Regions from separate parts of the Paenarthrobacter sp. 10L412 genome, predicted to be linked through region 2. Evidence: riboswitches for the same ligand, from Rfam matches in the RefSeq annotation. Region 2 holds a riboswitch; each other region holds the start of a gene.
The links. Region 2 has a riboswitch for cyclic di-AMP ahead of AC1DD7_RS14015 (hypothetical protein). Riboswitches for the same ligand answer to the same signal wherever they lie in the genome.
Positions count from the first base shown of each region.

Region 1 (3,267 bases), on a different contig from region 2:
TGGATGTCCGCACCACCACACGCGCTGTTCGTCTGGACTTCCTGGGTGGCGACTCGTCCTCGCAGCTTGGATACGGACCCGTCGCAAGCCTGAACACGGCCAGTCTGAGGGCTGGGCTAAGCGTCTATGGCCCCCTTGAATCCACCCCACGGCAATGGGCCGTGCATACGGCCAGCGGAGTTCTCCTGGCAGACCACATCGTGGTGACGCGCTGCGCCCAGAGCCAGTTACGCCGAATGCTTGCCGATCTGGGAATCGCCATAGGCCAGAACTTCGTGGCAGCCATGCGTGCCGTCGGGATGCACTTGGTGGGCGTTGGGGAACTTATTACACCCACGCCCAAGGAAGTACTACGGCAAGCCAAGGCAGTGGGGCAAGCGATCTCATCCAAAGTGGCCCTCCCGGCCGGGCCTGGCATCGCCCTTGCCTAGAACCCCTTGCCTGGAACCCTGGCTTGGAAACCGTTGAGCCAACCGAGGCCTGTTCCTAAAACGAACAAAAGTTAACTCTGAAGACCGGTACCTCCGAAGACATGAGTCCTCGAAGGCACCGGCCTTTGAGTTGGAGCGTGAAGCTTAGGCGCCAGCGCGTACGTACGTGATGGGGCCGGTTGCGGTGAGCCAGCTGATCGGGTGGATGCCCGTCTGGTTGCCGTTGATGCCACCGCTGATGGCCTGGCCGTTGCCGATGTAGATGGCTACGTGGCCGGACTGGACGATCATGTCACCGGGCTGGGGGTCGCTGACAACCTTGCCGTAGTTAAGGAACTGCATGGGTGCGAGGTCGCCAACCGGGATACCTGCGGAGCCGAGGGCCCGTTCCACCATGGCGGTGCAGTCCTGCATGATGCCGATCTGGGCGTAAGCCGAGGCGACCATAGCGGCGTTGACGCCACCAACAGCCGGAGCTGCAGCAGCAGGCGCGGCTGCCACCGGAGCGGTAGCCGTAGTGGTTACAGCGGCCTGGACGGTAGCCGTTGCGGCCTTGGCCACCGGAGCGGGAGCAACGGGAGCCGGCTTTTCAATAACGGGAGCCGCTACGGAAGCAACCGCGGGGCGCTCGAAGTTGATGGTGGCCGTGGATGCGGCCGTAACAACCTTGGTGGGACCCTCGGAGACGGTCTCGGCGACAGTAGCAGGGCTGGAGTCGCGCTGAACGGGGGTCTCTGCAGCGTGGGCAGCGATGGAACCCGTCAGGACGAGGCCTGAAGCTGCTGCGATGACAGCCGCTTGGCGACCTGCGCCGGATGCGTTGCTGGCAACAGCCTTGGAGATGGAGATGAACGGATTAGGACGTACGCTGTCCGCCTTACGACGGCCGCGAAGAATGCGTGAAGACATGAAAGAGCCTCTCCCGATGCCTGCGAGGTTAGCTGTCGGATTCGGATGGGAGTCACCCGGCCACTATCCCCCGCTGTGCAGCGGAAGCTTCGTGACTTCACCCCAAGGCGCGCTCTGAAAGCGGGCCAAAATGGGTTCCCCGTCTCTGCCGTAGGTTTGTCTGCGAACGGATTCCGGACTGCGGCAGAGCTAGGCAATCAGGCCGGAAATGCCCGTTACGTGGAACAGGCACAGGTACAACCGTACGGGAAGATCACTTCAAAGTCACATTTACGTAACGAGCAGTTCGTTTTTGGCGTGTCGCAGTGACCGTTTCGAGATCTTCGCAAGTATGTAGAAAACCCTGCTATTCCGGGGAATTTTCCCCATCCGCGTCGTTGGGAGCCGCTAGCTTCTTCCGGGCTGTAACAGCGAGGAAGATCACGAGACCGATCGCCACCACAGCGAGGCCAACGATGCTCCAGGGGAAGGGTTGGGAAGCTGCCGGAGCCGGCTCAGTATTTTCCGTACCGGGGGCTGCTGTTCCCGCCGTCGGAACAGCAGCCGAAGCCGAGGGGGAGGCGCCTGCTGAGCCGCTCGCCGTCGTCGTGCTTGTCCCGGAAACTGTGAACTTGAAGGTTCCCTCGATCGGGTGGGAGTCTGAACTGACCACGCGCCACACCACCGTGTATTCCCCGGCTGGAGCGCCCGGGCGCAGCTTCTGGACAGCCATGTTGTCGATGATTTCCACTGCGCCATCTGCCCAGTTTTCGCCCCCAGCGGTGACAGTCACGCCCGAACCGATGGCCAGTGGCCGGTTGTTGAACGTGATGGATACCGACGCCGGCACTTCAGCCACCCGGGCACCGTTTGCCGGAGTTGTTGATTCGGCGACGTCATGCGCGGAGGCCGGAGCGGCTCCCAGCAGCAACGCGGAAGCGAAAGCGAGAGCGGCTACGACGGCGGCCAGAAGCGGGCGGCTGGTACGCATGGGGCGGTTTCTCCTAGTGTTGGCTTCCTTACAGACTAGGCGAATCGTCCCAACGCCCCACATCAGCGGGCATAGGATTTGAGAGCAAACTCCCCCGATCCCCGGAGACCTTCATGCTTAAACAAGGTTCTGCAATCGACCGCTACTTCAAGATCTCCGAGCGCGGGTCCACATACTCGCGGGAAATACGTGGCGGCTTCGCGACCTTCTTCGCCATGAGCTACATCGTGGTGTTGAACCCGCTGATCCTCTCCGGGGCAGACTCAAGCGGGGCATCGCTCGGTTTCACGGCCGTAGCGGCAACCACTGCCTTCGTGGCGGGCATCCTCACCATCCTCATGGGCGCCTGGGCCAAGCACCCCTTCGCCGTGGCAACGGGCCTGGGAGTGAACGCATTCGTCGCCGTAACGGTTGCCTCCCACCCGGAGCTGACATGGCCGGACATGATGGGGCTGGTGGTGCTTTCGGGTGTCACCATGCTCATCCTGGTACTCACCGGATTCCGCACGGCCGTTTTCAGAGCCGTCCCGGAAGCCCTCAAGACGGCGATCGTGGTGGGCATTGGCCTCTTCATCGCCTTGATCGGACTGGTCAACGCAGGTTTTGTCCGACGTATCCCGGACGCCGCAGGCACCACGGTCCCGCTCGGCCTTGGCGTGGATGGCAAGCTGATGGGCTGGCCGACGTTGGTGTTCGCTGTCGGACTGGTCCTGACCATCGCGTTGGTGGTGCGAAAGGTCCGCGGCGCAATCCTGATCGGCATCGTGGTGTCCACCGCCCTGGCCGCCATCCTTGAATTCACGCTCCACATTGGCCCCAGCTTCGACGGAAAGAACGTCAACCCGCGCGGCTGGTCCCTGGTGGCTCCCACACTTTCCGAATGGGGCGCACCGGACCTCTCCCTGATCGGCAAAGCCAACCCCTTCGGCGCGTTCGAACATCTCGGTTTTGTGGCTG
Region 1 is NZ_JBFTJT010000011.1:138,287-141,553, reverse strand. It holds gene AC1DD7_RS16810 (FAD-binding protein) at 1-431, shown strand, start outside; gene AC1DD7_RS16805 (NlpC/P60 family protein) at 576-1,340, opposite strand; cyclic di-AMP (ydaO/yuaA leader) riboswitch at 1,344-1,512, opposite strand; gene AC1DD7_RS16800 (copper resistance CopC family protein) at 1,687-2,310, opposite strand; gene AC1DD7_RS16795 (NCS2 family permease) at 2,424-3,267, shown strand, end outside.
Region 1: linked by a shared signal. The riboswitch ahead of AC1DD7_RS16805 (NlpC/P60 family protein) and the one ahead of AC1DD7_RS14015 (hypothetical protein) in region 2 are both predicted to bind cyclic di-AMP.

Region 2 (3,267 bases):
TCTCCGGAGTCCGGTCCGGCCGCCACCGACGAAACTGGGTGGTGTGCCGGAACCGCTCGCCTTCCATGTAGTCATAGGCAACCTCGATGACGAGCTCCGGCCGGAGGGGAACAAAGGAGAAGTCCTTGCCTGCGCTCCACCGGCTCTGCGCACCCGGCATTCGGGAACCCGTAGCTGCGGCATCTCCTTGGTCGGCCCACTGACCCCAAGGATGTTCGCTGAATTCCGTCTGGTACGGCTCAAGTTCGGCCACCAAGCTTTCGCGCTTGGCCATGGAAAATGAGGCCACCACCCCCACGTGCTGCAGCTGACCGGCGTCGTTATACAGCCCAAGCAGCATCGACCCGACAACCTTTCCCGTCTTGTGCCAGCGGAATCCAGCTACCACGCAGTCCGCGGTCCGTTCGTGCTTGGTTTTGAACATAACCCGCTTGTTCGGCTGGTACGTCCCCCCGAGTGGTTTGGAAAGTATGCCGTCGAGCCCAGCGCCTTCCAGCTGCACGAACCACTCTTGTGCTTGGTCGAGTTCGGTCACCGCCGGCGTTACGTAAACAGGCGCCTCAGCCTTGGCCAGTGCCTTCTCCAAGGCGGCTCGACGCTCGGAAAACGGCTTGTCCATGAGGTTCTCCCCGCCCAGGCCGAGGATGTCGAATCCGATGAAGGAGGACGGGGTGCTCTCGGCAAGCATCCGCACCCGGCTATCGGCAGGATGGATGCGCTGTTGAAGGCCCTCGAAGTCGAGCCTGTTGTCAGCTATGAGGACGATCTCGCCGTCGATCACGCATTTGTCCGGGAGGTTCTTCTTCAGGGCTTCCACCAGTTCAGGGAAATACCGTGTCATGGGACGTTCGTTGCGGCTGCCCAGGATGATCTCATCCCCGTCTTTGAAAACGATGGTCCTGAACCCGTCCCACTTGGGCTCAAAGTGGCCCACATCAGGGATCGAAGGAACGGACTTGGCAAGCATGGGCGAAATGGGCGGCATCACTGGGAGGTCCATACGACTATGTTCTACCTGCCGCTCGCGGCGGAAGCTAGTCTTGGGCGATGGATATCTTGGCCGTTCTAGTGGCGGTACTGGCAGCGCCTGCCCTCATTGCGGCCCTTTGGTTCTGGGTCTCCCGCCAGAACGGCAAGGGGAGAGTCCGGCGCGGCGCCACGGGTGGGATGCTGGGTGTGGCGGACGAAATTTTCCGACCCGAGACCCATTACGCACACCAAGTCCAAAGGATCCAGCACGAGCTGCCAGCTCCGGCTCCGGCCCCGGAGCCTAAGTCCTAACGGACCTTCGCGCCGGAAGGCGTCCCGCCCGTTACATTAATGTGACTTTACTATGGCGCTCATGTACGGTCTAAGAGCGACCCGTATCTCCGCTGGGCCGCTTCCGGGTTGACGCCGAGCTCTGCCGCAAACCGGGATCCGCCAGACTCGCGGCAGAGACGGGGGACCCAGAGTTCCCGGGCCTGATTTTTCATGGGCCCTTGGGGTGAAGCCGCCATGTGCGGCCGGACGGCCTCGTCCGAACCCGACAGCTAACCTCGCAGGCGTTGAGAGGCAACCACCATGTCCCCAACCATGGATCAGCCGCGCCGCGCCCAAATAGCGCGCGAGCGTACCCAGCCAACCGGACGCCGTCGGGCCCAACCCAGCGGATCCTCCATCAGCACGCCAGAAGCAGAAGCAGGTTTAACAGGCACGACGCCGGAACCCGCCACTGCTTCCACTCCCGCCCCTGCGGCACCCACCACGCGCGCGGCCGCTCGCGCGGCAGAGCGTGAACGGGCAGCCCAGGCAGTTATTTCTGCTGAGACAGCTCCCGCTAAAACTGCTCCAGCAGAAACAGCACCGGCGGACTCTGCTCCGGCGGATTCTGCTGCGGTAGTTTCTGCTCCTCTGGAGCCGGCAACTGCTGCGATTCCAACTGTTCAGGCGCCCGAACCGGTCACTCCCGAATCGGCTACGAATCCAGAGCCCGCTACCGCCGCCATCCCGATCGTTCAGGCGCCCACGCCCGCTGCTGCACCCACCCCCGCCGCGCACGAACCGGAACCCGCCACGGCTGCCATCCCGATCGTTCAGGCGAAGAGCCCTGCCCAGCTCGCCGCGGCCGCGACCGCCTCCGCTGGCCTCGCAAGCCGGAAAGCCATGCGCGCCCAAGAATCGGAGAGCGGAACAGCCCCTTCCGTGACAACGGCCGTCCAGTCCTCGGCAGGCGTCGCCCCTGCTTTCGGAGCGTCGTCCTTCAGCCACGAACCACACGCCGTCCTCACAAAGGCCGCCTCGGTCAAGACAATGGGCCAGCGCATGGCAGTCGTCGCTGGAGCATTGGGCTTGGTATTGACCGTTGGCACCATGAGCCAGGCCTTCGAGCTTCCCTTCTTTGGGAAGGAAACACCGACCCAGGAAGCCAGTGACGCAAAGTCAGGTGGCGACAGCAGGCAGTCAACTTCGGCCGCCCCTGCGCCCAGCTCGTCCAACTCCACTGCATCCGCTTCGTCGGCCACCAGCGCGGCCGGACAGCCGGCAACTGTTGCAACGCAGTCGTCGGAAGAGGCACCGGCTCAGGGGTCGTCGTCGTCACTTCCGACTCCGCAAGTTTCACTCGCGGATCCTGTTTGGGTCCCTTCGTCAGCCCCGTCGGCCGTTGTTCCTGTTCCGGGCGTGACAACTCCTGTCCCAACCCAGCCGGCCCCGAGCCCGGTTCCGTCGGACACGGTTACCACCCCACCTGCCACGACGACGCCGACGCCCACCGTCACTCCGGCGCCTACTCCAACACAGACTCCGGCGCCAAAGCCAAAGCCGACCGGGAGCCCCAGCACCACGCCGTCCAACGGTTCAGCACTGGATCTGGACGGCATACTCGACGGCGCCACAGGGATCTTGAAGTGAGCACGCAACTTCCCAGGACCAGCAAGCATGTCGGATGGCACGGCCGGTACTGCAGCAGCAGCCGCACTGCCACCTTCCGTCATCGGATAGGCCGCTGGAGCTGCCAGCGGCTGCGACGAGCCTAGGGAATCACGGCATCAAGAATCACTGCAGCGAGAAATCACTGCAACGAGATGAGGCAGGCACCTACCGGGTGCCTGCCTCTTCTGTTCCGCGCGTCGCTTGTTCCTGGTATGAATCGCTTCTACCCAAGCAGCCACGCCACCACAACCAACGCCACTATGCAAAGCACGGTTGTGCACAGGATGACGTCCCTGGCCATTGTCATTCCGCGTCCGTAGGGGGAAGCGAAAAGGAAGACGTTCTGGGCGGTTG
Region 2 is NZ_JBFTJT010000009.1:91,309-94,575, reverse strand. It holds gene AC1DD7_RS14025 (ATP-dependent DNA ligase) at 1-1,000, opposite strand, end outside; gene AC1DD7_RS14020 (hypothetical protein) at 1,048-1,281, shown strand; cyclic di-AMP (ydaO/yuaA leader) riboswitch at 1,411-1,561, shown strand; gene AC1DD7_RS14015 (hypothetical protein) at 1,564-2,892, shown strand; gene AC1DD7_RS14010 (AEC family transporter) at 3,137-3,267, opposite strand, start outside.

Region 3 (3,267 bases), on a different contig from region 2:
GTCAGGGGCCGCCGCCGCGCGTCCGGCCCCGCTGCTGAGCTGCGGCCAGCCCGCGCCGCAATGGAGATCCGGCCACGCGACACCCCGCGTCAGGTGCGCCGCCGTAAGAGCCCGTTGCGCCAGGTAGCCGACTTCGCCGCAGCCAGTGGTGTCGGGCAGAAGGCCGGTGTCGCGCTTGCCGCCACCGGACTTGCCCTGACTGTAGGCCTGCCTGCCACAAGCCCCGTCATGGCCACGTCCGAGTCCGGCCAGGCCGAGGCGGCCCTCTCCGTGCCCGGTGGCAGCCAACCGGAAGTTTCTGCAGCAGCCTCTGCCAAAATCGATTTCAGTCGCGCAGCCGTCGCTACCGCCGCTGATCCTGACGGCAAACTCAAGCAGTTGCTGAGCGCCCAGTCAGCGGGGAGCATCCAGCGCGCCTCCTCACTTGGCACCTTGGGAAGTCCGCTGGACAAGCTGGTCACGGCATCGCCGTTTGGCTACCGTGTCAGCCCCCTTACCGGCGGCACCGGCGACTTCCACCGTGGCCAGGACTTCGTGGCCCAGTGCGGAACCGCCGTTCACGCCGCAGCCGCAGGCAAGGTCACATTCGCCGGGTGGCATGAGTACGGCGGAGGCAACCGCGTCGTGATTGATCACGGCAACGGCCTCGAGACCACGTACAACCACCTGTCGTCCTTCAACGTCAAAGTGGGACAGACTGTCAGCCGCGGCGATACCGTCGCGCTGAGTGGCACCACAGGAGCATCTACCGGCTGCCACCTCCACTTCGAGGTCCAGGTAAACGGCGAAGTCGTAGATCCCATGGGCTGGCTCTGAGCCAGTTGATGGTTGTCTATCGCATTCATGACACGCCCCGTGACCTGAATGTGACATTCACGAACATCTGTTGTACCGTCTAAAGCGCATCGGCTTTTTAGGGGGCCGATGCACTTGAGTGGATTGCCTAGCTCTGCCACCACTCGAGGTCCGTTCGCAAAAATCGTCTGGCAGGGGCGGGGGAACCAATTTTGGTCTTCGAGTCAGAAGACCTTGGGGTTAAGTCGCAAAAGCTTCCTTGAAGCCGCGCGGCCGGATGACTCCCATCCGAATCCGACAGCTCACCTCGCAGGCATTGGGAGAGGCTACCTTCGTGTCATCACGCACTACCCCTGCGCGCCACCGCGCCGAATTGGTTCGCACGAACCCGTTGAACACCCTTTCCAAGGCTGTCTCAACCAATGCAGGCACCGTAGGCCGCCAAGCCGCCGTTCTGGCCGCAGCCTCGGGGCTCGTTCTCAGCGTTGGACTTCCGGCCCAGGCCGCTGACACCGACGTCTCCAAGTCGGAATCCTCCAGCACCCAGCAGTTGGTCGCCACCGCAGTTGTTACCGCGGAGCCCACCGCAACCGTTTCCTTCGAGAGCCCCGTTGTGGCTACCAAGGAAGCTCCCAAGGTTCAGCGGGCCTCCCAGCGCACGGCAACCGAAGACCAAGCGAACGGCACCCTCGCTGCCCTGTCCTCCAAGGCCAAGGATGCCGCTTCAAGCGCGGCAGCCTCAGGACTTGCAGCAATTGCCTACACGGGCATCGGCCACCCCTACGTTTGGGGCGGCACTTCCCCCAACGGCTGGGACTGCTCCGGATTTACCCAGTGGGTTTACGCCCAGGCCGGCATCAGCATCCCCCGCGTCAATGCCTGGACGGTCATGACGCCCACCAGCACGCCTGCCCCTGGCGACCTCGTCGTGCAGAACGGCGGAGCCCACGTGGGCATCTACGTCGGTAACGGCATGATGATCAGCGCTTTGAACCCCAGCCAGGGCACGCTCCTGCACTCCGCGGCCTCCACCGGCACGTCCTCGTTCTACACCCTCCGCTAGAAAATCCCATTCGGGGTAAGCCAGCATGCCCCCCAAGTGCTGGCAGCCCATAACCCGCGTGCGACCCCACCGTGCGCGGATACGAAAAGAGAGTAATCATGACCAGTGCAAACAAGGTTGCACGGCATAGAGCTGAGGCCCCCAAGACCAGCTCACTTGCCGTCATTGCAAAGGCTGTCAGCGACAACGCCGGTGGCGTTGGCCGTCAGGCAGCAGTGATCGCAGCTGCATCGGGCCTTGTCCTGGCCAGCGGCGTTGCTGCAAATGCTGCGGACACCAACGTCCAGCGCGAATCTACTTCTGCGTCCACCCTTGATGTGCAGTCGGTTGCCCAGGCCACCATTGCTGCCGATTCCAGCGTCGCCATCTCCTACGAGCGCCCTGTGGTCAAGACTGTGGAAGCCCCGGCTCCCGTCGTCGAGAAGGCACCTGTCAAGGAAGCTCCGGCTGCTGGCGGCACCGCTACTTTGGCGGTCAACACTGATGCGTCCGCGGCCAAGGCGCCTGCTGCATCCAGCGGCCTCGGTGCGGCTATCGCTGCAGCGGCCTACGCACAGCTCGGCGTCACGCAGGACTGCACCATGCTGGTGACCAACTCGCTGGCCGCCGTCGGTATTCACTTCCACGATTGGCCGGCCGGCTACCTCTCCCTCGGCCGCACGGTCAGTGCAGCTGAAGCCCAGCCCGGCGACCTCGCTTACTATGCCAACGGTGGCTACGGCGGAATGGCACACATCGCTGTTTACGTCGGCAACGGCATGGCAGTCCACGGCGGATGGAACGGATCCACCACGGCACTGTTCAGCGTGAACGTTGGCTCCGGCCCGGTTTTCATCCGCGTCAACGGCTGATCAAATACTCCACGGAACACCCCGCAGGCTCAGGCCGGCGGGGTGTTCTGCTTTAACCACGGGGTGTCCCGCACATGAACTTTCGCCAACACCACAGGCGAAACGGCGGAAAAATTCGTTGATATGGCATATAAGTGCTTACCCTTGTGTTGTCGATCCACAGCCCGTACAAGCAGAGGGCAGCCGGCCCTCGTGCCCCTGACGGGTGCGGCCGTGAAGAGGTACGTGCATGCGCACACTCGTTCTGAATGCTGGATATGAACCGCTGGCGGTAGTAACCTTCCGCCGGGCGCTGGTCCTTGTGCTGACTGGAAAAGCTAGCGTGGTGGCCGAAGGCGACGAGCCTGTCGTCGGGCCACAGGAGATTCTCGGGAGACCATCCGTGATTCTTCTCAATCGCTACATCCGGCCCCGGTACAACAGGATCACTGCCGTGAGCCGCCGCGGGGTACTCCGCCGCGACGGCCATCGCTGCGCCTATTGCGGGAAAACAGCCCACACCATAGACCACGTCCACCCCAAATCCAGGGGCGGCGCGGATTCCTGGGAAAACCTGGT
Region 3 is NZ_JBFTJT010000012.1:39,027-42,293, forward strand. It holds gene AC1DD7_RS17300 (M23 family metallopeptidase) at 1-816, shown strand, start outside; cyclic di-AMP (ydaO/yuaA leader) riboswitch at 962-1,125, shown strand; gene AC1DD7_RS17305 (C40 family peptidase) at 1,130-1,858, shown strand; gene AC1DD7_RS17310 (NlpC/P60 family protein) at 1,957-2,709, shown strand; gene AC1DD7_RS17315 (HNH endonuclease) at 2,939-3,267, shown strand, end outside.
Region 3: linked by a shared signal. The riboswitch ahead of AC1DD7_RS17305 (C40 family peptidase) and the one ahead of AC1DD7_RS14015 (hypothetical protein) in region 2 are both predicted to bind cyclic di-AMP.